Regions from separate parts of the Micromonospora sp. Mcm103 genome, predicted to be linked through region 4. Evidence: riboswitches for the same ligand, from Rfam matches in the RefSeq annotation. Region 4 holds a riboswitch; each other region holds the start of a gene.

Region 1 (7,134 bases), on a different contig from region 4:
GAAGCGGCCCTTCGGATTGATCGTGTACTCGTTGCGCCGTCCCACCCGCGTACGCCGCAGGTAACCCCCTGCTTCCAGGTCGGCCACGATGGCCTGGGCCGCCCGCTCGGTCACGCCCACCTCGTCCGCCACGTCCCGCAACCGGGCGGTGGGGTTGCGCGCGATCGCCAGCAGCACGTGGCCATGGTTGGTGAGGAAGGTCCAGTTACGGCGGCTCCCGTCCTCAACTGGTGTGGTCGCCATGGTGGTCATGCTATGGCCACGTCCGCCACCTGCCGAATCGGCGCGGTCCGGGGCGGAGCGGAGACGGGAAAGTATGAAATGCGTATCACGAATCTTGACGGACCCCGAGGGGCGTGTGACCGTGGGTCGCGAGGCCGTTCGGCCTGGTGGTTCCCCAGGTAGACGAGGTGAGGGACATGACGCCGAGCACCCCGGAACAGGCACTTGCCGAGCTGCGTGCCGGTAACCACCGGTTCGTCACGGGCGTCCCGCAGCATCCGAATCAGGACGCCGGGCACCGGGCGGCGGTCGCCGACGGCCAGCACCCGTTCGCGGTGATCGTCGGCTGCTCCGACTCGCGGCTCGCCGCCGAGATCATCTTCGACCGCGGTCTCGGTGACCTCTTCGTGGTGCGTACCGCCGGGCACACCGCCGGGCCGGAGGTGCTCGGCAGCGTCGAGTACGCCGTCACCGTGCTGGGCACGCCGCTCGTGGTGGTGCTCGGGCACGACTCGTGCGGCGCGGTCCAGGCCGCCCGGGAGGGGGTCCGGACGGGTGCCGCCCCGGCCGGGCACCTGGGCGCGGTGGTGGACGCGGTCTCGCCGAGCCTGCTGCGCGCCGCCCGCCAGGGCGTCGAGGACCTCGACGGCATCATCGACGTCCACATCGCGCAGACGGTGGAGACGCTGCTGGCCCGGTCCGCCGTGCTGGCCGAGCGGGTGGCCGCCGGGCGGTGCACGGTGGTGGGCATGTCGTACCGGCTCGCCGGTGGCGAGGTGCGGACCGTGGCGCAGTCCCCGGCCCCGCTGCCCGCCCCGGCCGCGCCCGCCGACCCGGCGCTGGCGAGCTGACACATTCGGACGCGAAAAGGGGCCGCCCTCGGGCGGCCCCTTTTCGTGGTGTCCGGATCAGAGCAGCGACATGTGGACGTGGTCGGTGTGGTTCGACGGTCCGCTGTAGGAACGCCAGCCGGTGGCCGGGAACCAGATCTGCCGGTTCCAGATGACGTAGTAGATGCCCAGCCGGTCGGCGTTGCGGATCAGGAACGCGGCGACCTCGTTGCCGTACCGGCGGGTGTCGTTGTTGTGCCACGGCGCGAAGCCGCTGTTCTGCAGCGACCAGTCACACGCCTTGCCCTTGGGGTGCTCCCACGGCCCGCCGGACCGGTAGCAGCCCACGAAGCGCTTGAAGCCCGCGCGCCGGACCTCCTTGTACGCGTGCAGCGTGCGCGGCGTGACGCAGCCCGAGGTGGTCGGGTCATCCTCGCTGCACGACTCGGCCTTCCACCCGCCGTCGGCGGTGCGGCCGGGGGCGATCTTGGCGACCGGTGAGGTGGCGGAGACCAGGCCGCCGGTGAAGCCGAGACCGCCGACGAGCTTCAGCGCGCGCTCGGCCTGCACCTTCTCGCGCTCCATCGCGTTCTTCTGCTTCTCCTGCTCGCGCACCTCGGCGTCGAGCGCGATCTTGGCTTGCTCGGCGCGGGTCTTGACCGCGTTGATGGCGGCCAGGCGCTGCGCGTTGAGGAGGTTCAGCTCGTCCAGGGCGTTGACCCGGCGGACGAACGAGTCGGGGGAGTTGCTCTCCAGCAGCATCGCCATCGCGCCCATCCGGCCGGTCCGGTAGGACTGGGCGGCGAGCTGGTTGACCTGCGGGCTGAGCGCGTCGAGTTCGGCCTGTGCCGTCTTCACCTCGGCCGCCAGCCGCCGCTGGCGATCCTGGGACTTGGCGAGCTTCGCCTTGGCCTGGAGGAAGTTCCGGTTGGCGGAGTCGATCGCCTCGGTGATGAGCGGCGGATCGCCGTCCTCCTCGTGGCCCGAGGGGGTGCCGGGGGCCGCCGCGGCGGGGGCCGCGGTCGCCGGGTTCGGGCCGGCCAGCACGGCTAGCGAGGCCAGCACGGCCACCACGGGTGTCAGCCAGCGGCGCAGGGGTGCCGTCACAGTGTTCCCTTCCGTCGGCCGCCGACCGGGTTAGCTGACGGGTTCGGGACGGAAGTGGCCCCTACCGCTGTCGCGGATTCACCCCATGTACCTGGTTCCCCGGTTCGCCCGTGGGCGATTGGGCGGCGGCACCGCTGGCGCCGGTGCGCGCCTTCGGCGGTGACCGGCAGCGAGGTTACCTGACAGCACTCGTGAGGATCTACGTCCGGAAGCCGACCAATAGCGAGATTTCGCCGTGGCGCACCGTGACCAGCGTCGCGTTTGAATTCGATGGTGACGCTGCGGAGTGTCACCATGCGGCCTCCGTACTCTTCCCGCCGCCGAGCGCCTCCAGCGCGTCGTCCCGTCCGGCCGGCGGCGGGGGCGCGGCGGGCGCCGGCTCCGCGCCGGGCGAGCGCCGCCCGGCGGTGGTCACGATCGCGGCCAGTCCGGTCGTCAGCGGTACGGCGGCGATCAGGCCGAGCGTCGCCACCGCGCTGCGGACGATCTCCTGGGCGAGGAACTCACTGGTGAGGATCTCGCTCACCGGGCGGGAGTCGGCGACCAGCAGGAGCAGCAGCGGCAGCGAGGCGCCGGCGTACGCCAGCACGATGGTGTTGACGGTGGACGCGATGTGGGCCCGGCCGACCCGGGTCGCCGCCCGGTAGAGCTGCCGCCGGGACAGTCCGGGGTTGGCGTGCGCCAGTTCGGTGACGGTGGCCGCCTGGGTGACTGTGACGTCGTCCAGCACGCCCAGCGAGCCGATGATGATGCCGGCCAGAAGCAGTCCGTGCAGGTCCACGTCGCCCTGGAACATGGACAGCGTGGTGGCGTCCTCGCTGCCGAAGCCGGTCAGGTGGGTGGCGGACGTGGCGAGCAGGCCGAGCACGCCGGTGACCACCAGGCTGCCGAGCGTGCCGAGCACCGCGACCGACGTCTGCGCGGTGATCCCGTGGGTCAGGTAGAGCACCACGAACATGATCAACGCGGCGCCCACGATCGCGACGAGCAGCGGCGGCTGGCCGGCGCCGATGCCCGGCAGCACGAAGCCGAGCAGGATGGCGAAGCTGGCCACCAGGCCGCCGAGCGCGGCGAGCCCGCGCCACCTGCCGAACGCCACGATCGCGGCGGCGAACAGCACCATCAGCCAGATCAGCGGTGTACCGCGCTGGTGCTCGGCGATGTTGTAGGACTTCACCGCCGGGTCGGCCGGGTCGGTCAGCTCGACCAGGACGACCTCGTCGCCGACCGCGACCCGCGGCGCGCCCGGCCCGGCCGGGATCGGCGTCTCGACCTGCCGGCCCGCGTCCGGGCCCTGCTCGGCGGTGACGGTCACGGTGCCGCAGGGGCCACCGCCGCCCTCCGGGGCCTCCGGCGTCGGCGGGCAGGGCTCGGTGACCACCCGGGTCACCGTGCCGTGGTAGCGAGGGACGTCCGCGCCGCCGACCGGCTCCCGGTCCTGCCCGGGCCAGAGCACCAGCGCCGCGATCACGGTGAGCGCGAACAGCGGCACCACCACGGCGACGAGCAGCCGCCGTACGCCCGGCGGCGCGGCGGGTGCGGGGCGGGTGTGGTCGGCACCCATGACGTCTCTCCCAACGGTCGCGGCGACGCCTGGTCCGCCGGACCGGTCTGGTCACCCGGCCGGCGTGGACGTGTCGACCACGTCCGGGTCGTCGCCCGGCCATGGTAGGCAGCCCGGCCGGGCGGTCCCGGACACCGTGGCCGGTGACGCGCGCCCCGCGCGGGTCAGGTCAGGCCGGCCCGGCGTCGCCGGTACTCGTCCTCGTCGATCTCGCCGCGGGCGTACCGCTCGTCCAGGATGCGCCGGGCCGTCGTCGGGCCCAGGTACTGCGGGCCGGTCCACCGCACGGCCGCCCAGACGAGCCCCGCCAGCACCCCGAGCACCAGCAGGGACCAGATCCACATCCAGCCCATCATCGGGCTCTGCCACATCATCGGGCCGCCCTCCGTCCGTCGCCGCGGGTCCGCCGGTCCGGCCTGCCCGCCACGTCGACGGTACGTCCGCCCGGGCGCGTCGGCGCGGGTCGATGTGCCCCGCCCGGAGGGCCGGAGGTCCCCCTTCAGCCGCGCTTCATCAGGCGGCCGACGGCGGCCATCATCTCGGTCGCCATCTCGTCGGCCCGGCCCTCGGCGGCGCCCTCGTGCATGCAGTGCCGGGCGTGGCCGTCGAGCAGGCCCAGGCCGACCTTGTCCAGCGCCGCCTGGATGGCCGAGATCTGGGTCAGCACGTCGATGCAGTAACGGTCGTCCTCGACCATCTTCTCGATGCCACGGACCTGCCCCTCGATCCGGCGGAGCCGGGCGAGGAGTTGGTCCTTGCTGGCGGTGTAGCCCCGGGTCGGGCTGGACGGCGCGGTCATGAAACCGAGGATAGCGTACCCCTCGGGGGTATGCTAACGTTCGGAACGTACCCCTGGGGGGTATCAGATCGGAGGGCGAGATGGAGACCACCTACCAGGTGAACGGCATGACCTGCGGGCACTGCGTCAACTCGGTGAGCACCGAGCTGAGCGCACTTCCGGGCGTCACCGACGTCCAGGTCGACCTGGCCGGCGGCCGGGTCACCGTCACCAGTCAGAACCCGCTGGACGCGGACGCGGTCCGCGCGGCGGTCGACGAGGCCGGCTACGACCTCGTCGGTGCGTGACGGGTCCGGCGGACCCGCGACAACCGAGGAGACACCATGAACACGGCGACGAAGCTCAGCGGCTTCGCGCTCGGCCTCGTGGCGGTGTTCGGCGCGGCGTACGGGATCGGCAACCTGGCCGATCCAGTCGCCCCGGCCGCCGAGACCCGACACGACGACACCGGCAGCGACCACGGGGCCGGCGATACCGGCCACGGTGACGAGAGCCAGGCGGGCGGCGCCTCCGCGCACCTGCCCGGCGGGCTGCTCGTCTCCGAGCGCGGCTACACGTTCCAGCCCGCCGACGCCCCGGCCGGGCAGTTCGCCTTCCGGATCACCGGCCCGGACGGCGCACCGGTCACCCGCTTCGAGGTGGCCCACGACAAGCGCATGCACCTGATCGTCGCCCGCCGGGACCTGTCCGGGTTCCGGCACGTCCACCCGGAGATGGCCGGCGACGGCACCTGGCGGGTCGCCTCACCGCTCGGCGGCCCCGGCGTCTGGCGGGCGTTCGCCGACTTCACCCCCGAAGGCGGCGAGCCGCTGACGCTCGGCCTGGACGTCACGGTCCCCGGCGAGCTGACCGCCCGGCCGTTGCCGGCGCCGGCGACCAGCACCACAGTCGACGGCTACACGGTCACCCTGACCGGCACGCCGGAGCCGGGCCGCACCAGCCGGCTCACGCTCTCCGTCAGCCGCGACGGGCGGCCGGTCACCGACCTTGCGCCCTACCTCGGGGCGTACGGGCACCTGGTGGCGCTGCGGCAGGGCGACCTGGCGTACCTGCACGTGCACCCGGAGGGCACGCCCGGCGACGGGCGCACACCTGCCGGTCCGGCGATCACGTTCGCCGCCGAGGTGCCCTCGGCCGGGGCGTACCGTCTCTACCTGGACTTCCGGCACGGCGACGCGGTGCACACCGCCGAGTTCACCGTCCTGGCCGGCGACCGGACCGCGCCCGCGCCCGCCGCGCCGGCATCCACCACCGCACCGACCCCGGACGCCGGACACGGCACCCCGGGGCACGGGCACAGTTGAGCGCCGGAGGTGCCGCGATGACTGCCACGGGAAAGGCGCTGCCCACCGCGCCGAACCTGATCGAACTGGCGATCGGCGGGATGACCTGCGCGTCCTGCGCCGCCCGGATCGAGAAGAAGCTCAACCGGATGGACGGCGTCGAGGCGACTGTGAACTACGCCACCGAGAAGGCCACCGTCCGGTACGCCGACGACATCGCGCCGGCCGACCTGATCGCCACCGTCGAGAAGACCGGCTACACCGCCGTGGTGCCGCCGCCGCCCGAGCAGGCGGAGGCGGCAGCGGCCGGGGAGCCGGTGGACGAGCTGCGCACCGCGCGTACCCGGCTCTGGGTCTCCGCCGCGCTCACCCTGCCGGTGATCGTGCTCGCCATGGTTCCGGCCTGGCAGTTCGACTACTGGCAGTGGGCCTCGCTCACCCTCGCCGCCCCGGTGGTGGTCTGGGGCGGGCTGCCGTTCCACCGCGCCGCGCTGATCAACCTGCGGCACGGCGCGGCGACCATGGACACGCTCGTCTCGCTCGGCACGCTGGCCGCGTTCGGCTGGTCGCTCTGGGCGCTGTTCCTCGGCGACGCCGGCATGCCCGGGATGAAGCACCCGTTCAGCCTCGACATCACCCGCGGCGACGGCGCCGGCAACATCTACCTGGAGGCCGCCGCCGGGGTGACCGTGTTCATCCTGGCCGGGCGGTACTTCGAGGCGCGCTCCAAGCGCACCGCCGGGTCGGCGCTGCGCGCCCTGCTCGAACTCGGCGCCAAGGACGTGGCGGTGCTGCGCGACGGGCAGGAGACCCGGATCCCGGTCGGCCGGCTCGCGGTCGGCGACCGGTTCGTGGTCCGGCCCGGCGAGAAGATCGCCACCGACGGTGTGGTCGAGGAGGGCACGTCCGCGGTCGACGCCAGCATGCTCACCGGCGAGTCGGTGCCGGTCGAGGTGGGCCAGGGCGACGCCGTGGTCGGCGCCACGGTGAACGCCGGCGGCCGGCTGGTGGTCCGCGCCACCCGGGTCGGCGGGGACACCCAGCTCGCCCAGATGGCGCGGCTGGTGGAGCAGGCACAGACCGGCAAGGCGGCGGTGCAGCGGCTCGCCGACCGGATCTCCGGCGTCTTCGTGCCGATCGTGATCGCGCTGGCCGCCGGCACGCTCGGCTGGTGGCTCGGCACCGGCTCCGGGCCGACCGCCGCGTTCACCGCGGCGGTGGCCGTCCTGATCATCGCCTGCCCGTGCGCGCTCGGCCTGGCCACCCCGACCGCGCTGCTCGTCGGCACCGGCCGCGGCGCGCAGCTCGGCGTGCTGATCAAGGGGCCGG
Region 2 (7,134 bases), on a different contig from region 4:
CGTCACCACCTGGGTGGTCGCCGCGCTGTGGATCCCGGCCGAGTTCTGGGCGGCGCTGCTCGCTGTCGCGTACCTGCTGGTCATCGCCGCCGCGGCGGACGCCGACGTGCGCGGCCGGCCCACTCCCTGGCGGTCCCGGGCGATGGTCTGGCTCGGTGAGGTGTCGTTCGCCTTCTACCTGGTGCACGTGCTGGTCATGGTCACCGTGCTGCGGCTGACCGGGCACTGGGGGACCGGCCTGCCCGGCTGGCGCGGCCCGCTCGCGGTGCTCGGCTTCCTGGTGGTCACGCTCGCGCTGGCCGCCGCGCTGCACCGCTGGGTGGAGACACCGATGATGCGCCTGCTCGGCCCGTCCCGCCGGGCCCGCGCGGCGTCGCCCGCACCGGCCGTGCCGGCTCCGCGCAGGCCCACCGAGGCCGCCGCCGGGCCGGCCGCCGACGGGGGCGCGGCCTCCGTCACCGGTCCGGCCGAGGACATCGAGTACGCCGGGCGGCGTCGCCCGGACTGACACGCGCACACGCCGGCCGGTCGATCCGCGACACGCCGTGCGGCGGTGCGTTCGTGGGGGTTCGGCGGTAATTTGTACCCGTGCTTCCGATCGCGCTCACCTGCCCCGTGTGGTGGGTGGCGCGCTGGACCGCCCGGATGCTCGCCAGTCTCGCCGTGGTCGTCGCCTTCTCGTTCGGCGCCGCCACGCTGCCGTCCGGTGTCGCCGCTGCCGCCCCGGCCCCGGCTGCCGCCGTCTCGGCGTACCCGGTCGCGGGCGCCTCGACCACCGCGCGGCCGGAAGCCGACCGCGTGGCCGAGCGGCAGGCCCTCCCCGCCGGGGTGCCGGCGCCCGCGCCCCGGGCGGCCTCCCCGGCCGCGCCGCAGCCGGTCCCGGCCGGACGGGCCGCCGCACCGGCCGGCCCGCGGGCCCCGCCCGCCCGCTGACCCGCTCACGGGCCGCGCCCGTCCTCCGCACCCACTCGCACGTCATTTCCCGCACCCGCCCTGGTGGCCTTACCGGCCCGCCCCGGCGAGATCGTGCGGGCCTCCCGCCAGGTCCTTCCCGTGAGGTGCCGACCATGTCCCAGACCGCTCTGTACCACTTCCTCACCTCCGTGCCCGAGGCCGCCGCCATCTGGTCCTTCCTCCTGCTGCTCGCCCTCGGCCTGCTCGCCGCCCTCGTCGCCCGGCCCGAACGCGACCCCGTGCCGGAGGCCGCCCCCGAACCGGCCGACGCCGACGCCGCCCGCCACGACGACCTGATCCGGTACGCCGAGGAGGTCGCGGTGGCCGCCGCCGGAGCCGCCCAGACGGCCCGTCGCCGCCGGGAGCGGTGGCTGGCCGCGCAGGACGAGGCGGACCGGGCCTGGACCGCGTACGACGAGGCGGACGCCGCCGCCCGCCGCCTCGCCGGTGCCGCCGCGCTGCCCGCCCCGCGCACGCCGCGCACCCCTGCCGAGTACGCGGCCCGGGAGCGCTGGCTGCACCACGCCGCCATGACGGCGCACTGGCGGGGCGACCTGACCGCCCGTCAGCTCGCCGACGTGCTGGCCCGCCGCAACGGATGGGATCCGCGCCGGCATCCGGCCGAGCAGGAGATCATGCTGGCCCGCACCGTCCGGGACGGGCGCCGGGCCGGATGGGAGAGCGCCGCCGCGCGGGAGCGGTCGGCCTGGCGGGACGCCGAACTGGCCGCCGAGGCCGCCCGGACGCTCGCCGCCGAGGCGTACGCGGCCACCGCGGCGCTGCGGCCCGCCCCGGCGTACCGGAGCGCGACGGCGAGCGCCCAGCCGGTGGCCGCTACGGTCCGTAACGCCCGCTGGCGCCCGGCCCGGGTCGGCTGAGGTCTCGTCTCGACCGAATCGTTACCCGGAATGTGGTGAGCCCGGTCACCCGGGCCGTCGAAACGGGCGCCGGGCGCAGAACAGGTCATCGAGTCCCGCGATTGCCGGTCGGGTGCTCGCCGTCTGTCCGCTTTCCGCCGCCGGGCGCCGTCGAAACTGCTTGTCCCATTGAGCGAAGTCAGTAACCGGGTGTTCCGAAATCCCTTACCGCGGATCACGTTTACGCAGGTGGGAGCGCTTGGCAGGGGACATACCCACCGGTAGTGTCGGCGCGTCCGATGCGGTAATCGATCGCCGACGGCGACGCCGCGCCGACCCGCCTAATCGTGTTCCACGAACCGGGGACCCATGAGCACCATCGGGGTGAATCCGCGAGCCCACGGCCCGCGGTAGGGCGTACTTCCCGCCCGAATCCGTCAGCTAACCCGGTCGGCGGCCACGGAAGGAGTAACCCCTCTTGCCCACCCCTCGATCGTCCCCCCGCCTCCACGGCGAAGCGGTGCCCGTCCGCGCCTGACGCGCGACCGGCAACCGCCCCCTGGGCGCCCGGCATCACGGGCGTTCCCGATCCCCCGGCCATCCGGCCCCGCCAGCACGTGTGAGTTCCTCCGCGTGCCGGGCCGGCGTGTGCCGCTCACGCCCCGTGGAGGATTTCGTGAAGCACCACCTGAAGCGTCAGCTGCGACGGATCGTCACCGAACGCCCGTACCAGATCATCGCCGGATCGGCCGCCGCGCTCGTGCTGGCCGCCGGTGCCGGAACCGTCGCCACCGCCGGTGACGACGCCCCGGTCCAGGAGAACACCGCCGCGGTCGCCGACCTCGGCGCCGCCCGCCTCGGCGAGCAGCCCGCCAGCCGCAGCGAGGCCCGCATCGCCGTGCCGCAGGCGTCGTCCAGTGCCTCCGCCTCGCCCAGCGCCTCCCCGTCCGCGAAGGCCGCCGCCGACCCGGACACCACGCCCAAGGCCAAGCCGAAGCCGCCGTCGAGCAAGTCGCTCGACTACGACTACCAGGCGCAGATCAACTACTTCTACTGCGGCCCGGCCGCGGTGCGCAACGCGCTCAGCGCCGCCGGCATCGAGCGCAGCCAGGACGCGCTCGCCGGCCCTCTCGGCACCACCGAGATGGGCACCAACTCGGCCGAGGACACCACCCGGGTGCTCAACCAGCAGGTCAAGGGCAACCCGTACCGGACCCGCATGATTCCCGGCTCGGCCACCCCGGCTCAGATGGACCGCCTCCAGGCCGACGTGGTCGAGGCGATCAGCAACGGCCGCGGGGTCGTCGCGAACGTCGCCGGTACCGCCACCGACACCAACGGCGGCTGGCACTCGTTCCCGGGCGGCCACTACGTCGCGGTGGTCGGCTACAAGGACGACGGCCGGACCGTGCGGATCGCCGACTCGGCCGACCCGTCGCTGCCCTCGTACTGGGTCACCACGATCGACCTGGCGCACTGGATCGCCAGCCGCGGCTACTCCGCCTGACCGTCCCACAGCCCCGAAGGCCGGCACCCCACCCGGGGCGCCGGCCTTCCCCGTCCCGGCCCCTCACGCGGCCCCTGCGCGGCCCCCTTCGGCGCGCCGATCTTGGACTTGTGGCGCCCAGTATGCCCGGCTCGCCCGCTATGGAAGGTGCCACAACTCCAAGATCGAGGGTGAGGGCGGCGTGTGGGCGGCCGGAGCCGCGGCGAGGGGGTCGGCGGGGTTCGGTCTCGCGTGTCCGGGGCGGGCGGTGGCAGACTGCGCCAATGGGCGATGCGACGGGGAAGCGGCACCTGATTCTCCTGCACGGCATGGGTGCCACCGGCGAGGTGTGGCTGCCCTGGGCGCCGCTGCTGGAGCGCCGCTGGCCCGGCCGCTGGCTCGCCCCCGACCTGGCCGGTCACGGCTGGTCGCCGCCGCTGCACGGCTACTCGTTCGAGGCCCTGGCGCAGCGCGTGGTGGACGGGCTCGGGCCGGTGCGGCTCGGCCCCGACGACCGGCTGGTGCTGCTCGGGCACTCGCTCGGCGGGGTGGTGGCGCTGGCGCTCGCGGCCCGGCAGCGCGGGCTTCCGGTCGACGCGGTGGTCGGGCTCGGCATCAAGGCGGTCTGGTCTCCGGCCGAGCTGGCGAAGTCGGCGGAACTGGCCGCCCGGCCGGTCACCTGGTTCGCCACCCGTGACGAGGCGGCCCGCCGCTACCTGCGGGTGTCCGGGCTCGCCGGGTTGTTCGCCCCGGACCACCCGGTGGTGGAGGCGGGACTGCGGCGGGAGGAGGGCCGCTGGCGGCTCGCTATGGACCCGGCCGCGTTCGCGGTCGGGGAGCCCCGGCTGCCGGTGCTGCTGGCGGCCACCGATGTGCCGGTGCTGCTGGCCCGCGGCGAGGCGGACACGATGGTGACCGACGCGCAGCTCAAGGAACTGGGCGTGCCGGTGGCGACGCTGCCCGGGCTGGGCCACAACGCGCACGTCGAGGACCCGGAGGCGGTGCTCGCCCTGCTCGACCCGTACCTCTGAGCGGGCGAGCCGGCCCGCGACGGGCCGGCTCGCGCTTCTAGCGGGCCGCGCGCGGCCCCGGGACCGCCCAGTCGGGCTCCAGCTCCCGGCGGGCGGCGGAGAGGAACGCCTCGGCGTAGGCGTCGGCGGGGAAGTCGCCCAGGTAACGGGTACGTGCCGCCCAGCGCTGTGCCGCCTTCGGGTCGGCGTCCAGCAGGTCGGTGAGCACCTCGTCCACGTTGGACATGTCGCGTCGCAGCACGTAGCCGGACGCCGCGAGCGGGAACCGCTCGACGAAGTGCTCGCCGTCGGCGCCGGTGTCGGTGACCGCGTACGGCTTGCCGGAGTAGAGCCAGTCGGAGATGACTCCGGAGACGTCGGAGACCAGCGCGTCGGCGCGGTTGACGCATTCGGTGAGCGTCAGCTCGCGGCTCGCGGCGGCGCCGAACAGGTGCGGCCGGCCGGTCTTCGCCCGGTCGGCGGCGAGCAGTTCGGTGAGCCGGGCGAGCTGACGGGCCGAGGCCGGGTTCTTGCCGGTGTACGGGTGGGCGCGCAGGATCACCGCGGCACCCCTGTCGATCAGCCGGCGGATCAGCGTCTCGGCCACCGGCAGCGAGCAGTAGTTGGCGTCGGCGTGGTGCCCGGTCCAGGTCGGGGTGTAGAGGACCGTCGGGTGCGCCGCCGGGGTGATCGGCTCCCGGCGTACCTCGATGGCCTCGACCTGGGGACGGCCGACCACGACGAACTTGTCGGCGGGGATCTCCACGCCGGCGCGGGCGTACCTGTCGATCGCGGCCTGACCGGCCACGAAGATCTTGTCGAAGATGGCCGAGACCGGGTTGGCGCTGGGGGCCTTGTCGCTGTCGCCGTGGTGCAGCTGCACGTGGGTGAGCCGGCTGAACCGGATCAGGTGGGCGTTCTTCGCGCCGTGGTTGACGTAGAAGGCGACCCGCAGGCTGGGCACCAGCGCCTCGTCCAGCGCCTTCAGCGTGGGGCAGAGGACCACCGGGGCGCGGGTGGCGGCGGCCACCGCGGGCAGGAGCTCCGGTTCGCGCAGCACCACCACGAACGGGCGGCCGATCCGTTCCAGGTACGGCAGCCACATGGTGACCTGGTATTCCGAGCCGGGCGGCGCGGAGAAGTGCAGCACGAACTCGGGCTGGTGGCGGCGCAGCGCCCGGCCGACCGGTCCACCTCCGGCTGGCGGCCGGAACCGGCGCCGGGCGAGGTCCAGCGCGACCGCCCCGCATCCGGCGCCGACCAGCAGCGCGGCGACCAGCGCCGTCCAGGCGGGCAGCGTCAGGGCGGCGGCGAGCGCCACCACGGCGAGCAGCACCAGCAGCGCGTCGCCGAGCCGGGCGGCGACCACTGGTGTCCACGTGCGGACCGGGAGGTTCGCCGCGCGGATCTCCAGCGCGCCGGCCTGCCGCAGCGGGCCGACCAGCAGCACCAGCCCGAGCAGCACCAGTGCGGTGGCGGTGAGCGCCGGGTCGAAGCCGTCGTCGAGGCGCCGGGCGTAGCCGACCAGGATGCCGGCGGCCACGAGCACCGTCTCGGCGAGCCCGTCGGCGGACGGCCGGACGCGGCGCTCCCAGGCGGTGGCGGCCAGCGCCGCGACCGCCAGGGCCAGGCCCCAGCCGGTGGCGCCGGTGAGCGCCACGACGAGGAAGGCCAGCACCGCCAGCCCGGTGGTCAGCCCCCGGGCGATCAGCTTGCGGACCAGGTCACCACGCATCTGGTACGTCCCGTCGGGTTCAGGCGTCGGCGGACAGCTCGGACCGATGCGGGCCCGGCTGGGCCGGTACGGCGGCCACCTGCTCGCCGGGGGACCGGCGCACGTCGACCACCTGGCCGGTCAGCTCGGAGATCAGCACGTCCAGGGACGCCTGCGCGACCGCCTCGGAGGAGAGCAGCGTGTGCTCCGGCTCCTCGCCGAACGCCCGCGTCCGCATCGGAGTGGCGGTGCGTTCCGGGTTGACGCAGTTGACGCGTACCCCGAACTCGGCCCACTCGTCGGCGAGCGCCTGGGTCAGGTTGACCAGCGCGGCCTTGGTGGCCGAGTAGAGCGCGTAGCGGGCCCGGCCCCGGGTGTACGAGCTGGACGTGTAGAGCAGCAGCTGGCCCTTGGTCTGCTGGAGGTACGGCAGGGACTGGCGCGCGATGGTGACCGGGCCGACGAAGTTGACGTGCAGGAGACGGTCCATCGTCTCGGTGTCCATCTCGGCCAGCGCGCCCTTCTCCAGGATGCCGGCGGTGACCACCACGTGGTCGATCCGGCCGGTGGCCTCGAAGGCGGTCTTCAGCGCGGCGGCCACGTCCTCGGCGCGCTCGACGTGCGTGCCGGTGGTGGAGCGGCTGAACGGGAAGACCTGGGCGCCGTAGGAGCGGGCCAGTTCGGCCAGGTCGTGGCCGATGCCGTAGCTGCCGCCGAAGACCACGACGGTCCGGCCGGTCAGCTCCTCGGCGTAGCTGCGGTGGTCGGTCAGCCGGGGCGCCTGCGCGGCGGCGAGCTGGAACAGCTTGTCGGCCAGGTGCACGTCGACCGGGTGGGTGACCTTGATGTTCTCGTCCGAGCCGTCGATCACCTTGATCGGCGTGCCGGGCAGGTAGCGCAGCACCACGCCGCAGTCGTCGGTGGCGGCGAAGTCGGGGTCGCCCTCGGCGCGCCGGTACGCCTCACGGATGGTGCCGGAGCGGAACGCCTGCGGGGTCTGGCCGCGGCGCAGCCGGGAGCGCACCGGGATGTCGGTGATGCAGTCGTCCGCGTCGACCTGGATGATCGTGTCGGCGGACGGGATGGCCACGTCGACAGCCGAGTACGTCCAGA
Region 3 (6,695 bases), on a different contig from region 4:
CCGCCGTCGGCGTCGTCCCCGCTGCTTCGGCCTTCTCGGCCGCCCCGGCCGGCGTCTGCGCCGAGCCGGCCGACGCCCACGCCGACGAGCACGCGAACGCTCGCGTCGCGAAGGGCGGCAACGCCAAGCTGGACCCCAACCACCTGACCGCCAAGCAGGTCCGTGACCGCGAGGCCGACCTCGCCGCCGCGCAGCGCGAGCGGGCCAGCTTCCGGACCGGCGCCGTCGCTCCGCTGGCCACCGTGACGATCCCGGTCGTCGTGCACGTCATCCAGGAGAACAGCACCCGGGCCGGCGGCAACATCACCGACTCGATGATCAACCAGCAGATCACCGTGCTGAACCAGGCGTACGCGGGCTCGACCGGCGGCGCCGCCACCGCGTTCGGGTTCCAGCTCACGAAGATCAACCGGGTGACGAACCCGTCGTGGTACCCGATCGTGCAGGGCTCCTCCGCCGAGCGCTCGATGAAGACCTCGCTGCGTGAGGGCGGCAAGAACACGCTGAACATCTACCTCGGCGAGCTGAGCGACAGCCTGCTGGGCTGGGCGACGTTCCCGAAGCGGACGCTGGACAAGATGGACGGCGTGGTGGTCCTGAACGAGTCGCTGCCCGGCGGCACCGCGACCAACTACAACCAGGGTGACACCGGCACCCACGAGGTCGGCCACTGGCTGAACCTCTACCACACCTTCCAGGGCGGCTGCTCCGGCTCGGGCGACAGCGTCTCCGACACCCCGGCCGAGGCGTCCCCGGCGTACCAGTGCCCGACCGGCCGCGACACCTGCTCGACCGCCGGCAAGGACCCGATCACCAACTTCATGGACTACACGTACGACTCCTGCATGTACCAGTTCACCGCCGGCCAGGCGAGCCGCATGCTCACCGCGTGGAACGCCTACCGCGCAGCCTGACCTGTCGTACCGCGTACCGGTGCCGGCCCTGTCCTCGGACGGGCCGGCACCGTTCGTCGTGGGCCGGGTCAGGCGGCCGGACGGCGGGTGTCGAAGCCGTGCCGGCCGCGCCGGGCCTCCGCGGCCACCGGCTCCCGCCGGGCCGGTTCGGCTCCGCGCGGGTCGAGCCAGACCCGCACCTGCGGCGGGGGGGCGCCGGGCTGGGCCACCGGGTCACGCCGGGTCAGCATCGCCGCCTCGACGGTGAACTCGAACAGCCGCCAGTCGCCCTGCGGCGACGCGCGGGCGATCCGGGCCAGCCGCGTCACAGTGGCCGGGTCGGTCACCGGTCGTGCGCGCCCGGCGATGTACGCCTCGTCATCGCTCTCCTCCGGCGGGAACGAGTGCAGCGCGTAGCGGCCGTCGCGTTCGAGGTCGCGGCGCTTCGGCGAGTCGATGACGAAGCACCACAGGCCGTCGTCGGTGATCACCGGGGACACGGGATGGACCCGGGGGCCACCGTCGGCGCGGACCGTGGCGAGGTAGCCGAAGCCCGGCCCGTACTGCTGCATCAGGAGGCGGATCTCGTCGGCGAGGCGGGGCTCGTCGGCGGCGAATTCGGACCAGGAAGCCATGTGGACACTCTATCGAACACATGTACGAAGATGTAGTGCGACACGCAGGTCACCCGTACCGGTCGCTATGGTGTTCCGATGCTGCTCTCCGACCGCGACCTGATCTCCGAGATCAAGGCCGGCACGCTCGCGCTGGAGCCCTTCGAGCCCACGCTGGTGCAGCCGTCGAGCATCGACGTACGCCTGGACCGGCTGTTCCGGGTCTTCAACAACCACCTCTACACACACATCGACCCGTCGGTGCAGCAGGACGACCTGACGTCGATGGTGGAGGTGCCGGAGGGGCAGCCGTTCGTGCTGCACCCGGGCGAGTTCGTGCTCGCCTCCACGCTTGAGGTGATCTCGCTGGGTGACCAGCTCGCCGGCCGGCTGGAGGGCAAGTCGAGCCTGGGGCGGCTGGGGCTGCTGACGCACTCGACAGCAGGTTTCATCGACCCCGGCTTCTCCGGCCACGTCACGCTGGAGCTGTCGAACGTGGCGAACCTGCCGATCACGCTCTGGCCGGGCATGAAGATCGGGCAGCTCTGCATCTTCCGGCTCTCCTCGCCGGCCGAGCACCCGTACGGCTCGGCCGTCTACGGCTCGCGTTACCAGGGGCAGCGCGGTCCGACGCCGAGCCGGTCCTGGCAGAGCTGGCGCACCTGGCCGACGCGCTGACGACGCCCGCAGTTGTTAATAGGGGCCCCCTCCTCTACCGGAGGCGTTAAGAGGGGGGCCCTTCCTTACACCTCAGCCGGGACGGCCGTAGCTGTTGATGTCGCCGTCGTCGACCCGCTTCATGGTGATCGGCTTGCCGGACTGGGAGGCGTGTACCACCCAGCCGTCGCCCACGTACATCGCCACGTGGTGCAGGTCGCCGTAGTAAAAGACGAGGTCACCGGCGCGCAGCTCGGCCCGGCTGATCCGCTTCGTCACGCCGTGCTGCTGGCGTGCGCTGTGCGGCAGCGAGACGCCGCCCTTGGCCCAAGCCGCCATGGTGAGGCCCGAGCAGTCGAAGTGGTCCGGCCCGGCCGCGCCCCAGACGTAGATCTTGCCGATCTGGGCGCAGGCGAACTTGACCGCCGCACCGGCCGGGCCGCCGGGGTAGCCGGCCGGGCACGGCGCCGGGCGCAGCGGGCCGCCGCCGCCCTTGCCGTACACCTTGAGCCGCAGCTTCTCCAACTTGGCGATCTCGGCGTCGATCTGCTTCTTCTTCGCCGCGAGCTGGGCCTCGGTACGCGCCAGCCCGGCGATCATCTCGTCCAGCGGCTTCTTCTTCGCCGCCAGCTCGTCGCGCAGCGCGGCGACGGAGCGCACCTGCTCGTGCTGGCGGTGCGCGAAGCGGTCGAGCAGTTCCAGGCCGGTGACCAGGTCACCGGGTGAGCGGCTGCCCAGCAGCGCGTTCACTGTGGAGAGGTTGTCGCCCTTGTAGGCGTCGGCGGCGAGCCCGCCGACCTGACCGAGTGCGGCGTCCACCCGGGCCTGGAGGGGTGCGATCTGCCGGCCGAGCACGTCGGCCTGCTTGCGCCGCGCGGCGAGCTGCTCGCGTACGGCGTTCACCTGTTCGATGACCGGTTCGAGCTTGTTCCAGTCGCGGTCGATCTGGGCCTCGATCTCGGCGACCGAGGGTTCGGCGTGTGCCGCCGTGGCGCCGCCGGTCAGGACGACTGCGGTGCCGACGAGGGCGGCGAGGGCTGTGGTGAAGCGGGACCAGCGGGTACGCGGCACAGCCGTGGACCGGTCGACCGACCGGCTCGACGACGGCCGCGGGGCATGGAGTGCCACCGGGCGTCCGTACTCCTTCTTCCGTACCGCCTACCGGGTTAGCTGACGGATTCGGGCGGGAAGGGAGCCGCCCTACCGCATCGCTGCGGATTCACCCCAGGTACCTGGTTCCCCGGCTCGCCCGGAGGCGACTCGGCGGTGTCGGACCGTCACCGACCGGGTTGGACGGTGAGACGTGCGGCCGACGATTCACCAGAGTAGGGACCACCGTTATCGATCCGCAACTTCCAGCGGCGTGACACTCCGTACGCGATGACGGGCCGCACCCAGGTCGGAGGTGAAATTTTCTTTCAAGGCTGATTACTCACTGGAAAGGTATTGACCCCCGTGGGTGTGCGGAGTGAGGGTGGAGACGCAGTGACCCCCATCCCTGTCCAGGAGGTTCGATGCACCTCTCCGCCCCGCCGTCGGGCAGACGGATACTGCTCGCCGCCGCAGTGGCGACAGCCACCGCGCTGGCGACGACCGGCCCGGTGACCGCCGCGCCGGACACGTCCGCGCCCGCGAGCGACAGGCAACAACAATACGCCGCCGCGGCGGCCGAGTACGGCGTGCCGCAGAACGTGCTGCTCGGCGTCTCCTATCTGGAGTCCCGCTGGGACACCCACCCCGGGCAGCCGAGCACCAGCGGCGGCTACGGCCCGATGCACCTGACCGACGCCGCGCACATCCTCGCCATGCCGGGCAGCGCCCACGTCGACGAGGACGAGGACCCGCGCGGCGACGACTCCCGGCCGCTGAACCTCGACCCGGCCACCGCCGCCGCGCCGGAGCGGGAGACCCCGCTGCCGCCCGCCTCGCTCCAGACGCTCGACGCCGCCGCCGCGCTCACCGGGCTCGACGCGGGCACGCTGCGCACCGACCCGGCCGCGAACATCCGCGGTGGCGCGGCGCTGCTGGCGTCGTACCAGAAGGCTCTGGGCGGGCCGGTCGGCGCCGGCACCGACCCGGCGGCCTGGTACGCCGCGGTGGCCCGGTACTCCGGCGCGGACACCTCGGACGCCGCGGCGGCCTTCGCCGACGAGGTCTACGACCAGCTCGGCCAGGGCGCCAGCCGGACCACCGACGACGGCCAGCGGGTCACGCTCGCCGCCACCGCCGCGACGCCGGACCGTTCCCGGCTGGCCCGCCTCGGCCTGCGCAACGCCGAGCGGCCGGACGGGCTGGAGTGCCCGGTGCGGCTGGCCTGCGAGTGGATCCCCGCGCCGTACGAGCAGCTCAGCGACGACCCGGGCGACTACGGCAACCACGACCTGGGCGACCGGCCGAAGCAGCAGAAGATCGAGTACATCGTCATCCACGACACCGAGGGCTACTTCGGCCCGAGCGTCGACCTGGTGAAGCGGGCCGACTACCTGGGCTGGCACTACACGCTGCGCTCGGTGGACGGCTACATCGCCCAGCACATCAAGACCAAGGACGTCGGCTGGCACGCCGGCAACTGGTACGTCAACGCCAAGTCCATCGGCCTGGAGCACGAGGGCTTCGCCGGTCAGGGCACCTGGTACACCGAGGCGATGTACCGCACCTCCGCCAAGCTGGTGCGGCACCTCGCGCTGAAGCTCGGCATCCCGATGGACCGGCAGCACATCATCGGCCACGACAACGTGCCCGGCATCACCGCCGCCAACGTGGGCGGCATGCACTGGGACCCGGGACCGTACTGGGACTGGTCGCACTACTTCGACCTGATGAAGGCGCCGTTCCGCAGCACCGGCACGCCCCGTACCGGCCTGGTCACCATCGACCCGGACTTCGCCACCAACCGGCCGGCGTTCACCGGCTGCAACCAGCAGCCGCCCGGTGTCCCGACGCCCCGGCCGCCGGCCGAGCCGTGCCCGTCGCGGGGTTCCTCCGCGGTGATCCTGCGGACCGCGCCGAGCCCGGACGCCCCGCTCGTCAACGACCTCGGGCTGCGCCCGGACGGTACGCCGGACACCATGTACATCTCCGACCACGGCGCCCGCGCCTCCGCCGGCCAGACGTACGCGCTCGCCGGCCGCCAGGGTGACTGGACGGCGATCTGGTACCTCGGCCAGAAGGCGTGGTTCCTCAACCCGGCCTCCGCGCCGACCGCCAAGTGGGCCACCGGCTTCGTGGTGACCCCGCGGCCCGGCAAGGCCACCATCCCGGTGTACGGGCGGGCCTACCCGGAGCAGGCCGCCTACCCGGACACCATCCCGTACCAGACCATCTCGCCGCTGCAGTACACGTTCGCCGCCGGCCAGCGGTACGCGGTGGGCGGGGTGCTGCCCGGCGAGTACTACCGGGCGGTCTCGTTCGACGGTTCGGCCCCGGGTGACCGGACCGTGGTCCGCGGCAAGAACCGCTACGTGCAGGTCCAGTTCGGTCACCGGATCATGTTCGTGAACCTGGACGACGTGCTGGTCCTGCCGTCCCCGGTCGGCACGCCGCGCTGACCCGGCACCGCACACGGGAAGGCCCCCGGTCCGCGTGGACCGGGGGCCTTTCCGCTGCCAGGGGTTCGGGTCAGGCGACCCGGACGAAGCCGGCGAGCGGCTGGGTGCTGATGCTCGACACCTGGACCGGTTTACCGGTACGTGGCGCGTGCACCATCACCCCGTTACCGAGATAGAGCCCGACGTGATGCAGGTCGGAGCCGAAGAACACCAGGTCACCCGGTCTCGCCTCGGAACGGGAGACCTTGCGGCCCTCGTTCCACTGCGCGCCGGTGAAGTGGGTCAGCGAGATGCCGGCCGCCTTGTACGCGTACTGGGTGAGGCCGGAGCAGTCGAACGAGTTCGGGCCGGTGGCGCCCCACACGTACGGGTCACCGACCTGGGCGCACGCCGTCTTGATGGCGGTCCGCGCGGCGCTGCTCACCACACCGTCGATCTTGGGGCAGCCCGCCGGGCGGATCGAGGTCACCGGCAGCATGGCGGTCAGCCGCTTGATCTCCGAGTCGATCTGCTTCTTCTTCGCCGCGAGATCGTTCTGCTGCTTGGTCTCCAGCGCGATCAGCGCGTCGAGCTTCTCCTTCTGCTTGTTGTACTCGTCGCGCACCTTGAGCACACCGGCGATCTGGCGGCGCTGGTCCTCGGCGATCCGGTCCAGCATGACCAGCTGCTCGGCCAGCGCGCCCGGCTTGGAGTTCACCAGCAGCGCGCCCAGCTCCTGCGACGGGCCCTGGATGTAGTACCGGGCCGCGATGTCGCCGACCTTGTTCATGGCGAGCGTGGAGGCCAGCTCCAGCGGCACCATCTTGTCCTTCAGCGCCTTGGACTTCTTCTGGTTGGCGCGAAGCTGCGAGCGGACCTTGTTGAACTGCTCGATGGTGGGTTCGAGCTGCTGCCACTGCTTGTCGATCTGCGCGTCGATCTCGTCCACCGACGGCGCCGCGTGCGCCGGGGCGGTCAGCATTCCGGCGCCGACCGCGGCGGCC
Region 4 (7,134 bases):
CTCGAGGTCGCCGTCGAGCAGGTCGGTGCCGGTGCTCACGCCGGCGTTGTTGACGAGCAGCGTCACGTCACCGGCCCGCTCCGCGGCGGCGGCGACCGACGCGGGGTCGGTGACGTCCAGGCGTACCGGGGTCACGCCGGGCAGGTCCACGGCGTCCGGGTTGCGGGCGCCGGCCCAGACGGTGGCACCGCGCGCGGCGAGTTCGGCGGCCAGGTGCGGCCGAAGCCGCGGTTGGCGCCGGTGACCAGGGCGGTGCTTCCAGCGATCTTCATGTGTCGCTCCGAGGTGTGGTGAGGGAGGGGAGTCAGGCGGACAGCAGGCCCGGACCGGGCAGGACGGCGAGCTCACCGGGCGGTACGTCGTGCCCGGCGTCGCAGCGCAGCCGGGCGTGCACCGGGGCGCCGCACTCGTTGTGGGCCACCCGGACCGCCGGGCCCGCCTCGTCGGCGGCGTACGCGTCGCCCCACTGCCGCAGCGCGACCAGCACCGGGATCAGGTCGCTGCCCTTCGCGGTGAGCACGTACTCGTCGCGGGTGCGCTGCCCGGGCTCGCGGTAGGGACGCCGGTCGAGCAGCCCGTCGGCGACGAGCTGCTTGAGGCGGGCGGCGGCCACCGGCTCGCTGACGCCGACCCGCCGGGCGAAGTCGTCGAAGCGGCGGGTGCCGAACGACGCCTCCCGCAGCAGGAGCAGCGTGGTGCGGTTGCCGACCACCTCCAGTGCCCGGGCGATCGAGCAGTTGGCGGTGGACCAGGAGTCACGCTGCGCGAGGAGGTCCGTCATGGCGTCGACGGTACCCCCTGGCTTAGGAAAGCAGAAGTCAGCTACCTCACAGCTGGCCGGGGAAGAATCCGTGCCGGGCCAGCGGCTCGACGATCTGGTGCTCCTCGTACGACAGGTGCGACAGCAGCGTGTCGGTGAGCAGGTCCACCGCCTCCTGGAGCTGCGTGAAGTCGCCGGGGTGCCGGACCAGCTCGACGAGCGCCCGGTCGACGCTCTCCACCACGCCGTGGATCACCACGTGCTCCTCCTCGAGGCGGTCCAGCACTGCCGCCAGCCCGGCCTCGGAGCGGCGCAGGTGAGGGAAGATCGAGGCGTCCTCCAGCCCGTGGTGCTGGGTGACCATCGTGCAGTACGCCGCGCAGTACGCCCCGAGCGTCCAGTTGTTCTGTCGCATGGTCATCTCGTTGAGGGCGGCCCGCGCCCGGCCCGGCGAGACAGTGCCCTGCTTGACCTGTTCCAGCAGATCGCGCACCTGGGCCAGCTCCTGGCGCAGGTGGTCGTGCACGTCCACCAGGTGCTGCCCGGCGGCCTGTCCGCGGGCCGGGTAGACGCGCCCGGCCGGCGGCGGCGGGGCGCTCGGGCGGGTGGACTCGTCCCAAGGGCGGCGCGCGCTCAGGCGTACCCCCGGGTCGGGGGTGGGGGTGACGCCGAGCGTGCTCGGGCCGGCGGCGGCGGTCTGCTCGTCGGCGGCCGTGCGGGTTCCGCCGGCGGGCGCGGTGCGCTCGGCGGCGACCAGCTCCCGCACGGCGGGCGCGACCTCCTGGCCGAAGATCTGGATCGCGCGCGGCTCGTCGCTGCCGAGGATGAACGTGGTGATGCCGTGCTCCAGGGTGAGCCCGGCCAGCTCCTCCACCCACTGCTCCGGCGGCCCGGCCAGGAAACCGGCCGACGAGCGGGCGAACGTGCCGGTCACGTTGAGCATGCGGCGGATCGTGGCCGGGTCGCGCCCGGCGGCCTGAGCGCCCTCGTCGACGAGCGCGTTCAGGGCGGGCAGCTCGTCGGGGCCCTTCGGCAGGTACGACAGGGACGGCAGCCAGCCGTCCGCGGCGCGGCCGACCAGGCGCAGCATGCGCGGCTTGTACGCGCCGACCCAGATGCCCACCGGGTGCGCGGGCGCCGGACCGCGCTTGGCGCCGACCACCCGGTAGTGCTCGCCGTCGACGCGGATCATGCCGCGGCGGTCGGTGTCCCAGACCTCGCGGATCACCCGGATCGCCTCGTCGAGGGCCTCGACGGCGGCGCCGGGGGACAGGCGTCGCCCGCCCGCCGCCTCGATCGCGTCCCAGAACGCGCCCGCACCGAGTCCCAGCTCGACCCGGCCGCCGGTGAGCAGGTCCAGGCTGGCGACGCTGCGGGCCAGCACCACCGGCTGGCGCAACGGCAGGTTGAGGACGTTTCCGGCCAGGCGGATACGTTCGGTCGCGGCGGCCACGTAGGACATCAGCGTCCAGGTGTCCAGGAAGCCCGGCTGGTAGGGGTGGTCCTGGAACGTGACCAGGTCCAGCCCGACCTGCTCGCAGAGCCGGGCCAGCGCCACCACCTGGTCGGGCTGCCCGGCGGCGGGGGTGATGAAGCCGCCGAAGGTCAGCTCGTGTCCGTGATCGGTCATCCGTCAAGCCCTCCCGTGATCTTGCCTGGCCCTGCCACCGTAGCGCCGCCGCCGGTCGCCCGGCCGGGTGAAGAGGGTCACAAGAAGTGGACGATCATCACAAATCGCTCCTAGCGTCGGTTTCGTTCGCAGACGCGGACACCGCAGGCCGGAAACGCCAAATCCCGCCGCCGGCCCCGGTAACCGAACCTCGTGCGGGAGCGGGGGAACCACACGTTCCACGGTGCATCGTCACCTCGGGGTGAAGCCGCCACCGGCGGCCGGGCTCCTCGGCCCGAACCCGACAGCTCACCTCGTCGGCGTGGAGGAATCCACATGGCAACTGAATACTCAGCCCGAAGCCGCCGTACCGCTCTCGGAGCGGTCCTGGCCGGCGCCGCCGTCGGCGCCGCGACCCTGTTCGGCCCGGCCGCTCCGGCCAGCGCGGGCGTCAACTGGGACGCGGTCGCGCGCTGCGAGTCCGGCGGCAACTGGAAGATCAACACCGGTAACGGCTACTACGGCGGGCTCCAGTTCTCCCGCACCACCTGGAACGGCTACGGCGGCCAGAAGTACGCCGCGCGCGCCGACCTGGCCAGCCGGTCCGAGCAGATCGCCGTCGCGGAGAAGGTGCTGCGCGGCCAGGGCATCGGCGCGTGGCCGGTCTGCGGCAAGAAGGGCGGCTCGGCCAGCACGGCGACCCGGTCCGAGCGGGCCACCACGAAGGCGGCACCGAGGAAGGCGGCGCCGAAGCGGGCCGCCGCGACGAAGGCCGCGCCGGAACGCGCCACGACGAAGGCGGCGCCGCGGCCGTCGTCCGGCGCCGGGACGTACGTCGTCCGGCGCGGGGACACGCTGTCGGAGATCGCCGTGGCGCAGCGCGTCGACGGCGGCTGGCGTGCCCTGCACGAGCGCAACCGCGCCGTGGTCGGCGACGACCCGGGCCTGATCTTCCCCGGTCAGCAGCTGCGCCTGCGCTGACCTCGTCCGAGCGCCCGGCCGGTTCGTCCCGGCCGGGCGCCCGGCCGTCCGCGACACGCCGCGTGGCCGGTGTCCGGCCTGCTCGCGGCGCCGGGACGCGACCCGGACCGGCCGGTGACGGCGATTCGTCGGAGCCGGTTGCTAGGGTCACGCATGCTCGGCTAAGACGTGAAGAAAGCGCGGATATGACCAACGACCCGTTCTCGGCGGCCGCGAGCATCGACGAGCTGCTGACCCGCACGCAGCAGGCGCTCACCGCGATGCGCTCCCGGGCCTCGGCACACGCCGACGGCGAGCCGGGCGACCTGCTGCTCGCCGAGGGCACTGCAGCCGGCGGCCGGGTCCGCGCGGTCGCCGTCCAGGGTGGCCGGCTCGATTCCGTGACGATCGACCCGGAGCTGGCCGGCGAGCCCCTCGACGTCCTCTGCGGACACCTCGTGACCGCCGCCAACGCCGCGCTGTCCGAGCTGGACGACCGGGTCAGCGCGTCGGCCCGGGCCGACGCCGACGCGCTCGCCGCCCGGCTCGGCAGCATGGGCGACCAGGCCGAGCTGTTCGGCCGCGCGATGCACGAGGCGGCCGCGCGGATCCACCGCGACCGCGGCGCTGGGTCCCGGGCCGGGCGCGCGGTCTGACCCGACCGCACACGCCCCGGCACGACGAGGCGCCGCACCCGCCCGGGGTGCCGACCACGCGCGACGCGGCACCGGCCTGACACGACGAGGCGGCCGGCCGCCGGGAGGACGACGACCGGCCGCGCTACGCCACGGTCAGCTCAGGGTGACCGCGGTGTCGTCGACGACGAAGGACGTCTGCAACGAGCTGTCCTCCACGCCGCTGAACGAGATGGTCGCCGTGGTGCCCGCCAGCGACGAGACGTCGAAGGACCGCTGCACGTAGCCGGTGGCCTTGTTCAGGTTCGAGTACGTGGCCAGCGTGGTGCTGCCCGCCTTGACGGTGAGCTTGTCGTACGCGGTGCTGGTGGTCGACTCCGCGCTGTCGATGTGCAGCCAGAAGCTCAACGTCGCCCGGCATCCGGCCGGGATCGTCACCGACTGGCTGAGCGTGTCGGTGTGCGACGAGCCGTACCCGTCCAGCCACGCCTTGTACGAGCCGCCGTGCGCGGCCTGGCCGCTGTCGGTGGTGATGACGCCGGACGAGGCGCTCCAGTTCACGTTGCCCGACTCGAAGCCCGGGTTGGCGAGCTTGTTGCCGGAGCAACCGCCCGACGGCGGGGTGGTCGTGGTGCTCGGGGTGGGCGTCGGGGTGCCGCCGGAGCAGGTCGGGTCACCGGACTGGGCCGGCACGCTCACCGCGTCCCAGGCCGCCTTGACCGTGTTGAACTCCGCGCAGCTGCCCGGGTAGAGGTTCTTCGCCGCCTGCAGCGTCCAGGTGCGGTACTTCAGGTACGACGAGGACGAGGTCTTCAGCAGCATGCCGTTGTACATGATCTTCATGGCCTTCTGGATGCCCAGGCCGGTCACGCTGCTGCCGTTGCAGGTCGAGCTGGACGGCTGCCCGTTGGTCGGGCTGCTGCCGTTGGCGAGCAGGTAGAACCAGTGGTTGCCCGGGCCGGCCGCGGCGTGCACCTCGGTCGACGGGATGCTGCTGGAGTAGCAGTTCGGGTCGCCGAGCGCCGACGGGTTGTACATGTTGCGGATCGGGCCGGAGCCGACCAGGTTGATCTTCTCGCCGACCAGGAAGTCCGGCGCGTCGTAGCTGGACGGCTCGTTGGCGAACCACTCGGTGGCCGCGCCGAACGTGTCAGCCACGAACTCCTGCGTGCCGCCGCCGGAGATGCCGCCCGGGGTGTTGTCGTCGATGCCGTGGCCGATCTCGTGCGCCACCACGTCCAGCGAGCCGATCCACTGGCCGGCGGTGTTCTTGCCGATCTGCACCTGGCTGCCGTCGTAGTAGGCGTTCTGGTCGTTGAGGCCCACCCGGATCGGCCAGTAGCCGCCGTTGCCGTTGGCGCCGTTGCGGCCCAGCCACTGGGCGAGCATCTTGTGCTCGGTCTGCGCGGAGAACAGCGCGTCCACGCAGCCGGTCTCCTTGTTCGTGGCGGTGCCGTTGCCCCACACGTCGTCGGAGCCGCTGAACGTGGTGTTGTTCGCCGCGTCCTGGCAGCTCAGGTTGGTGACGGTCGGGTCCTTCATGGTGTACGTGGAGCCCGACTGGGTGGTGTTGAGCGTGAGCGGGCTGGGCCCGTTCCAGGCGCCGGTGCCGGTGCCGCGGACGACGTGTTCCTGCTTGCGCAGGACCGCGCCGGTGCGGGCGTCGACGTCGACGGTGAGCCGGCTGGGCCCGTCCGCGCCGGTGCCGCGTACCGTGGTCTCCCAGGCCAGCGCCGGTGCGGCGCCGAGCGTGTAGACCACGAGCGTGGTGCCCTCGACCGCGTCGACGGTCTTGAGCTGGGCACGCGCCGTCTTCGCGGCGGCGGCCGGGGTCAGCGCGGGCGTGGTGGCGAGGGCGCCGATGGGCCGCTGCTGGGCGACCGAGGCGTACTTCAGGTTGCCGGCCGAGTCCGTGGCGAGCACGAAGTCGCCGCCGACCACCGGGAGGCCCTTGTAGGTGCGCTCGTAGGGCACGTACTGGGTGCCCTCGGAGGAGATGACCGGCTTCTGGACGAACGCGTCGTCGGAGCCGGCCTGCAGGTAGGCGGGGCGGTTCGCGACCAGGGCGCGGGCGGAGTCGGCGGCGGTCGCGCGGGCCTGCGCCGGGTTCGGGGCGGCGGGTCCGGGTGGCGCGGCCTGCACGGCGGCGGCGGTTCCTGCGGCGAGCAGGCCGGCCGCGGCCGCGCCGGTGAGCGCGGCGAGGCGAGGTGAGAGTTTCACGGGGGTTTGCTCCTGTTCTACAGGCGCGCCGCACGGAGCCCGGTGGGGACGGGCGGCGCGGTGGTGCGAGGCAGGGTGACGGCCGGTCACCGGAGCTGCCGGCGTGGCTCCGGGTCGACAGATCGACCGTCGCGATTCGCCGGGGGTCGGCGGCTCGCTGGTGCACAATCACACGCCGCGCGAGCCCGGAGCAATAAGTGACCTGGGCAACGACTGACAGTCGGGCGTGTCGCCGCACGCGTCGATTCAGGCAACCATGATCTTCAATAGGCCCTGATCAGGGCGAACATCGCCGACGGTGGATGGGCGCCGGTGCAAATTGCGGACGTTGCCGCTGTGTGCGAATGGCGCGCATAGACGCGAGGCCGCCGCCCCTGCGGCCGGGCGGCGGCCGAGCCGTCGCCCGGCCGCGTCAGCGCGGGCCGCGGGTCCGCGTCGGCGACACGGTGGGCAGCGGTGGCAGCGACGGCGTCAGCGTCGGCCGCGAGGTCGGCCGCCCGGTCGGCTCCGGGCTCGGGCTCGACGAGGACGGGCTGGGGCTCGGTGACTCCGACGGTGTCGGCGCGGCGGTGGTCGGCGGCGGTGGCGCGGACCGGGTCGGCTCCGGGGTCTCGCCGGGGAAAGCCGGCTGACCGAAGCGGTACTTCTCCGGGTCGAGCTTCATCGCCGCGGTGGCCCGGGTCATGAACTGCCGCCAGATCGGCGCGGCGCCGGTCGAGCCGTACACCTCGTAGCTGCCGCCCTTGGTCCGCAGCGGCTTGCCGTCGGTGGTGCCCAGCCAGACGGCCGATGCGAGCGCGCCGGTCCAGCCCACCATCCAGGTGTGCACGTTCTGCGTGGTGCTCTGCCCGGCCTGCCAGGTGCCGGTCTTGCCGGCGGAGTCCCAGCCGTTGCCCAGCTCGGCGGCCCGGACCCGGCGCAGCGTCCAGTCCAGCTGGTCGATCGCCTCC

Evidence for each region. Region 4 has a riboswitch for cyclic di-AMP ahead of OC439_RS00390 (LysM peptidoglycan-binding domain-containing protein). Riboswitches for the same ligand answer to the same signal wherever they lie in the genome.
Region 1: linked by a shared signal. The riboswitch ahead of OC439_RS27185 (coiled-coil domain-containing protein) and the one ahead of OC439_RS00390 (LysM peptidoglycan-binding domain-containing protein) in region 4 are both predicted to bind cyclic di-AMP.
Region 2: linked by a shared signal. The riboswitch ahead of OC439_RS03725 (C39 family peptidase) and the one ahead of OC439_RS00390 (LysM peptidoglycan-binding domain-containing protein) in region 4 are both predicted to bind cyclic di-AMP.
Region 3: linked by a shared signal. The riboswitch ahead of OC439_RS07695 (NlpC/P60 family protein) and the one ahead of OC439_RS00390 (LysM peptidoglycan-binding domain-containing protein) in region 4 are both predicted to bind cyclic di-AMP.

Annotation. Positions count from the first base shown of each region.
Region 1 covers NZ_JALJRJ010000028.1:41,852-48,985, forward strand. Annotated here, with positions in the region: gene OC439_RS27175 (helix-turn-helix transcriptional regulator) at 1-252, opposite strand, end outside; gene OC439_RS27180 (carbonic anhydrase) at 420-1,073, shown strand; gene OC439_RS27185 (coiled-coil domain-containing protein) at 1,131-2,159, opposite strand; cyclic di-AMP (ydaO/yuaA leader) riboswitch at 2,163-2,294, opposite strand; gene OC439_RS27190 (YibE/F family protein) at 2,449-3,723, opposite strand; gene OC439_RS27195 (SHOCT domain-containing protein) at 3,888-4,097, opposite strand; gene OC439_RS27200 (metal-sensitive transcriptional regulator) at 4,223-4,522, opposite strand; gene OC439_RS27205 (heavy-metal-associated domain-containing protein) at 4,603-4,809, shown strand; gene OC439_RS27210 (DUF748 domain-containing protein) at 4,846-5,826, shown strand; gene OC439_RS27215 (heavy metal translocating P-type ATPase) at 5,844-7,134, shown strand, end outside.
Region 2 covers NZ_JALJRJ010000002.1:238,156-245,289, forward strand. Annotated here, with positions in the region: gene OC439_RS03710 (acyltransferase family protein) at 1-508, shown strand, start outside; gene OC439_RS03715 (hypothetical protein) at 589-933, shown strand; gene OC439_RS03720 (hypothetical protein) at 1,068-1,832, shown strand; cyclic di-AMP (ydaO/yuaA leader) riboswitch at 2,140-2,282, shown strand; gene OC439_RS03725 (C39 family peptidase) at 2,476-3,318, shown strand; gene OC439_RS03730 (alpha/beta fold hydrolase) at 3,582-4,328, shown strand; gene OC439_RS03735 (CDP-glycerol glycerophosphotransferase family protein) at 4,366-6,042, opposite strand; gene OC439_RS03740 (bifunctional cytidylyltransferase/SDR family oxidoreductase) at 6,062-7,134, opposite strand, start outside.
Region 3 covers NZ_JALJRJ010000004.1:102,770-109,464, forward strand. Annotated here, with positions in the region: gene OC439_RS07680 (zinc metalloprotease) at 1-914, shown strand, start outside; gene OC439_RS07685 (pyridoxamine 5'-phosphate oxidase family protein) at 983-1,528, opposite strand; gene dcd (dCTP deaminase) at 1,607-2,185, shown strand; gene OC439_RS07695 (NlpC/P60 family protein) at 2,258-3,292, opposite strand; cyclic di-AMP (ydaO/yuaA leader) riboswitch at 3,306-3,440, opposite strand; gene OC439_RS07700 (N-acetylmuramoyl-L-alanine amidase) at 3,679-5,712, shown strand; gene OC439_RS07705 (C40 family peptidase) at 5,783-6,695, opposite strand, start outside.
Region 4 covers NZ_JALJRJ010000001.1:78,498-85,631, reverse strand. Annotated here, with positions in the region: partial or broken gene OC439_RS00405 (SDR family oxidoreductase) at 1-272, opposite strand, end outside; gene OC439_RS00400 (winged helix-turn-helix transcriptional regulator) at 305-781, opposite strand; gene OC439_RS00395 (LLM class flavin-dependent oxidoreductase) at 828-2,390, opposite strand; cyclic di-AMP (ydaO/yuaA leader) riboswitch at 2,562-2,707, shown strand; gene OC439_RS00390 (LysM peptidoglycan-binding domain-containing protein) at 2,706-3,350, shown strand; gene OC439_RS00385 (YbaB/EbfC family nucleoid-associated protein) at 3,536-3,985, shown strand; gene OC439_RS00380 (M4 family metallopeptidase) at 4,121-6,184, opposite strand; gene OC439_RS00375 (transglycosylase domain-containing protein) at 6,597-7,134, opposite strand, start outside.